One region of the Rhodococcus sp. PAMC28707 genome, then DNA from elsewhere that is predicted to be linked to it. Evidence: predicted binding sites of a transcription regulator. Region 1 holds the regulator's gene; the other holds the start of a gene.

Region 1 (3,120 bases):
CGGCCTGCTGGGTGTGCGCATCTGGTCGGACAGCAAGGTCGATTTCACCGATCCCGTCAACCTCGTTGTCGTCGCTGCTGCCATCGTTGCCGGCATCGGCGATCTGACACTGACGGTCGGGTCGGTGGAGCTCGGCGGTATCGCCTGGGGATCGGTCGGAATCTTGGTCGGCTATCCCGTTCTGCGCGCCCTTTCTCGCACACAGCGCCGATAACAGCACTTTCTTCGGTCACCGATTCCGCGCGGCTCGGTCATCGACCGGTTGACCTATTCGGCCGTAGGCTCGAATGACGTCAGTTCACCGGAGGTGACCAATGGTGCCGCCGGTTGGCAATTCGAAGGAGACCGAAGTGGAACGCACGATATTCGATTCCGAGCACGACATGTTTCGCGAGTCGTACCGCAAGTTCCTCGACCAACACGTTGCGCCGAACCACGCTAAGTGGGAAGAGCAGAACCTCGTCGATCGTTGGGTGTGGGTAGAAGCCGGAAAGCAAGGATTCCTCGGCACCGACGTGCCGGAGGAGTACGGCGGTGGCGGTGTCAAAGACTTCCGCTACAACGCCGTCGTCACCGAGGAAACCACCCGCGGCGGCTACAGCGGAATCGGATTCACGCTGCACAACGACGTCGTCGCGCCATACCTCATCAATCTGACGAACGAAGAACAAAAGCAGCGTTGGCTACCCGGATTCAGTTCCGGTGAGTTGATCACCGCGATCGCGATGACCGAGCCCGGTACCGGTAGCGATCTGCAGGGAATCAAGACCAAGGCCGTTCGCGATGGAGACGACTGGGTCCTCAACGGGTCCAAAACCTTCATCACCAACGGAATCAATGCCGACCTCGTCATCGTCGTAGCCTGCACCGACCCCGACAAGGGTGCGCAGGGATTCAGCTTGCTCGTCGTCGAGCGCGACATGCCTGGTTTCGAACGCGGACGCAATCTCGACAAGATCGGGATGAAGGCGCAGGACACGGCTGAACTCAGCTTCACCGACGTTCGCGTGCCCGCCGCGAACCTTCTCGGTGAGGAAGGGATGGGCTTCATCTACCTGATGCAGAACCTGCCTCAGGAACGACTGTCCATTGCGGTCGTCGCAGCAGCCGCCATGGAGTCGGCGCTCGACATGACAATTCAGTACTGCCGTGATCGCAAGGCATTCGGTAAGTCCATCGGCAAATTCCAGAACACACGATTCGTGCTGGCGGAGTTGGCAACCGAGACGACCGCCTCACGGATCATGGTCGACAAATTCATCGAACTGCTCAACGACGGCAAGCTGACGGTGCAGGAAGCCGCTATGGCCAAGTGGTGGACCACCGAGAACCAGGTGCGTCTCATCGACCGCTGCCTGCAACTGCATGGCGGATACGGATACATGAAGGAATACCCGATTGCCAAGGCATACATGGACTCTCGGGTGCAGACGATCTACGGCGGAACGACCGAGATCATGAAGGAAATCATCGGGCGGGGACTGAATCTCTAGTTCTCACCTTTCGATCGATACAGTTAAGGACCGCAACCTCGAAACACGAGGTTGCGGCCCTTCGTCTGTACGAACTCGCTGATCAGAGCTTGCGCATGACCGTGACGACCTTGCCGAGGATGGCTGCGTCATTGCCCGGGATCGGTTCGAACAATGGGTTGTGCGGCAGTAGCCATACCTCACCTTTGGTGCGCTTGAACGTCTTCACCGTGGCTTCGCCATCGATCATTGCTGCAACGATGTCACCGTTGTCGGCGACACTCTGCTGTCGAACCACGACCCAGTCGCCATCGCAGATCGCTGCTTCGATCATCGACTCGCCGACCACTCTCAGCATGAACAGTGAACCCTGGCCGACCAGTTCGCGGGGGAGAGGGAAAACGTCCTCGACCGCCTGCTCGGCAAGAATTGGTCCGCCGGCTGCGATTCTTCCCAGTACTGGAACGAACGTCGGAGTCGGCAGTTGATCCTCCGCAGGCGCCGAACCGTCGGCAACGGCTGCCGCGTGGTCTGCCTGTACCTCGTCGAGCCCGCGAACATCCACTGCGCGTGGGCGGTTCGGATCACGTCTGAGGAAACCTTTGCGTTCCAACGTCCGAAGCTGATGAGCGACCGACGACGTAGAGGTCAGCCCGACTGCATCCCCGATCTCCCGGATGCTCGGCGGGTAGCCACGCTCGGTCACCGAAGCTCTGATGACCTCGAGAACTTTGCGTTGACGTTCGGTCAGGCCCGCATTGACGTCGGTGCCCTCACCTTCGAATGCCTTCGCCGTCGGCACCGAGGGCGCCTTGGCGGTTGTGGCGGTCTTGGCAGCCGGCGCGGGGACCTTTCCACCGGTGGCACTTCCGAGCGTCTTTGCGCGCACTGCCGTAGCCTTCGTCTTCCCGCTCGCCTTGCCGCTCGTCTTGCCCGTGGACTTCGGTGACCCTGACGAGGTCTCTTCTTTCATTCGTGCATCCTCCTGCATCGCCTTCCCCTGCCGGGCATCTCGTGTGCTCGAGTGGCCCGAACGCGTGGTGTGGATGTGACGTGTGGTTTCTGACACGAATCTAGCCCGAAAACCCTGTTCGATCAAACATCTGTTCGATCCGTGTCGTAACTTCTGCTGACATTGTCCGACCCGCGTGATAGAACTTCGAACAAGCGTTCGTCGAACGCCTGATCGAATAAAGGTGAAAGTCGCGTCGGTCGCGAGCATCGCCACGGTCGATCTGTACACCGCAGTGGAGGTTCCGATGAGCATCACTACAGAGCGGACCAGTGCTCTCACCAGGCTCGCAGCAGCAGGTCGGGGTATAGACGGTCGGGGTATAGACGGTCGCGACACCCTCGATCGCACAACGCGCTCGGGCCAGCCCGTCCGTACTTCTCGCCCACGCACGTCTTGCGCGTCACTCGACCGTCGACGCTACCTTCACGCTGTCGCGCAACAGGACGGTTGCAACCGGGTCATCGATCACAGCTCCGCCGATCGAAGCTTCGACGACGAGGCGCCACGTCAGACAATGTCGTGGACCGCCACGATCGCGGGTGTGTTGATCACAGCCATTGTTCTTCTGGGCTTGGTAGGGCTTGCGAATCTACGCGCCGGATATCTCGACGGCGGCTCAGCCGGTGCTGTCAC
Region 2 (3,120 bases), 490 kb from region 1:
CACTGAAGATTGCTTCCAGAGCGACGATATCGTCTGTGGATCCGATGAACGACACTCGAGCGATGCCGTCGACGGATTCTGCTCGACGGGTGATGTCGGCTATCGGCGCGCCCTGGGGTTTGGCTCCATCGAGGCCCCGGAGTACGACCGTTGCGCTCTCACCCGAAGATTGGAACTCGGTGCCGAGGGTCTCGACGGCGACGCGAGCGGGATCGTCCTTGGGGAGCGCGGTGTAGTCGACCTCGCCGAGTGTGACCTTCAGTATCGGAGCCGACAGTACGAGAAGTCCGGCGATGATCACTGCCGCTACAATGCCTGGCTTGCGCATCACTCGGGTCACGACGCCGCCCCAGAACTTCTGGGCGCGCGCCTCACCTCGATCGGACGCGGTCCTGCTCCACGTCAGAGAATTGATGCGTGGTCCGAGGATCGCCAGCAATGCGGGCACCGCTGTCAACGACAGGATTGCGGCGCTGGCTACAGCGGCCATGGCCCCGAAACCGAGCGACTTGATCACCGGTTGTGGGAAGACGAGCATGCCGGCAAAGGCGCAGATCAGCAGCAAACCCGAGAAGACGATCGTTCTGCCTGCCGTCAGAACTGTACGAATCGCTGCATCGGCCGGTGTTGCACCGTCGCGCATTTCTTCTCGATATCGACTGACGATGAACAGCCCGTAGTCGATGGCGAGCCCGAGACCCAGAAGTGATGCGACGTTGATGGAGAACGAGCTGACTTCCGTGAACGAGGTAAGGGTACGCAGGATTGCCAACGCACTCAGGACACTCAGGATGCCGACGAAGACCGGGACGGCGGCCGCTACGACGCCACCGAAGATCACGATCAGCAGAACGAGCGTGATGGGGATGGCGATGGCTTCCGAGCGAACCAGATCTTCCTGGAGCGTTTGGCTGAAGGAGACCCCGACCACGGAGCCACCGGCGAACTGGGAGGTGACGCCCGGTACCTCGAGCTGCGGTGGGATCTCTCCGAACGTGGCGAAGGTGATGCCGGAGTCGGGGCCGAGAGTGACCGTCGCGAGTGCCTTCGTTCGGTCTTTCGAGACCAGGAATTGCTTCGTCCCGGTATCGGCTGTCCAGTAGGAGGTGACGTTCGCGACTGCGTACTTGTTCTGGAAGGCGTCGAGTACCGAGGTGACGTCCGGGGCGATGTCGTCGATGCTCTTGCCTTCGGGCGCGGTGTAGATGGCGACGATATCGGGGGTTTGCTGCCCCAATCCTGCGACGAGCTCCGAAACCTCCGCAGCTTCACTACCGGGGTCGATGAACCCGCCCTCGCTGAGCTTGCCGAAGACGCCGAGTCCCCATATTCCGCTCAGGGCTACGACCACCACCGCGATGGAGAGCACCCAACGCTTGTGGGAGACGACGAACGAGGCCCAACGATTCACATTCTTCTCCGGCTCTTTCGGCTGCTGTATGTCACGGCGAGCCTAACTGCCCCTCGAGGCAGATTGATTTGTGTCGTACCCACGAGGTCTAATGGAACATACGTTCGAACGAAAGTGAGGTGTCGGTATGGGATGGAACGACGGTCCGCCGACGTGGTCGGAAATGGAACGGGTGTTGTCCGGCCGTCCCTCACATCCGAAAGTCGTGGACATCGTCGGGGACGGTGGTGACAGTCCAGCGTGGTCACGCAAACGGGCGGCGTACGAGAAGACGATATCGAAACCTACGACGACGACGGCGTACGCGGAGCTACATGCGCATTCGGCTTTCAGCTTTCTGGACGGCGCCAGCCAACCGGAGGAGATGGTCGAAGAAGCAGTACGGCTCGGGCTCGAAGCCGTCGCCATCACCGACCACGATGGCTTCTATGGTGTCGTGCGCTTCGCCGAGGCAGCAAAGGCGCTGGGCATCAAGACCATTTTCGGCGCCGAGTTGTCGTTGGACACGACGATGTCGAGGACAGGTGAATTGGATCCGGAGGGTACTCATCTGCTGGTTCTCGCACGTGGGCAAGAGGGGTACCGACGGCTGTCGCGTGAAATTGCCGCAGCTCACCTTGCCGGGGGAGTCAAAGGAAAGCCCCGTTACGATTTCGACGCCCTGTCCGAGGCTGCAGGTGGCCATTGGCAGATTCTCACCGGATGTCGAAAAGGGCATGTTCGACGGGCGTTGGATGCCGGTGGCGTCGAGGCAGCAGGTGCGGCTCTGGCGGATCTGATCGAGAGATTCGGTGCCGGCCGAGTGACCGTGGAACTGACTCATCACGGCATCCCTGAAGACGACGAGCGCAACGATGCGCTCGCCGAATTGGCACGGAGATTCGGTCTTCCGATCGTTGCTACGACTGCGGCGCACTATGCGACTCCGCGGAGCGGGCGTTTGGCCATGGCGATGGCAGCGGTACGTGCACGCAGCAGTCTGGACGACGCCGCGGGGTGGTTGGCGCCCACGGGAGGTACGTATCTGCGATCCGGCGCGGAGATGGCTCGATTGTTCGAGCATCATCCCGGTGCGGTTCGTGGTGCCGTCGAACTGGGTCGAGAGTGTGCTTTCGATCTGCACCTGATCGCCCCACAACTACCGCCGTTCGACGTGCCTGCCGGCCACACCGAAGCCAGCTATCTACGTGCCCTTACGCTCGACGGTGCTGCGCGCAGATACGGCACACCCAGTGCGCACCCGGCCGCCTACTCGCAGCTCGAATACGAACTCGACATCATCGAGCGGTTGAACTTCCCTGGTTATTTCCTCGTGGTGCACGACATCGTGGACTTTTGTAAGACACACGACATTCTCTGTCAAGGAAGAGGTTCGGCAGCGAACTCGGCTGTCTGTTACGCCATCGGAATTACGAACGTCGATCCGGTGGCGAACAAACTTCTTTTCGAGCGTTTCCTTGCTCCGGAACGAGACGGACCTCCGGATATCGATGTCGACATCGAGTCCGACCGGCGCGAGCAAGCCATTCAGCACGTGTACGAGAAGTACGGGCGCGCGTACGCGGCGCAGGTGGCGAACGTGATCACGTACCGAGGTAAGTCCGCGGTACGTGACATGGCACGTGCGCTCGGGTTCTCGCAGGGGCAACAGGATGCCTGGAGCAAACAGGTCACCCGGTGGTCGGGCGTCGGAGATCAGGCAGACAGTG

The links. The regulator LexA, encoded in region 1, represses DNA repair genes until DNA is damaged. The targets are predictions, from matches to a motif close to CGAACANNTGTTCG.
Region 2: a site for LexA is predicted at 1,505-1,518, ahead of E5720_RS03715 (error-prone DNA polymerase). Genes of this name have one in related genera too.

The regions. Positions count from the first base shown of each region.
Region 1 covers NZ_CP039253.1:314,804-317,923, reverse strand. Annotated here, with positions in the region: gene E5720_RS01420 (solute carrier family 23 protein) at 1-214, shown strand, start outside; gene E5720_RS01415 (acyl-CoA dehydrogenase family protein) at 351-1,493, shown strand; gene lexA (transcriptional repressor LexA) at 1,576-2,274, opposite strand; gene E5720_RS01405 (hypothetical protein) at 2,732-3,120, shown strand, end outside.
Region 2 covers NZ_CP039253.1:802,530-805,649, reverse strand. Annotated here, with positions in the region: gene E5720_RS03720 (MMPL family transporter) at 1-1,411, opposite strand, end outside; gene E5720_RS03715 (error-prone DNA polymerase) at 1,539-3,120, shown strand, end outside.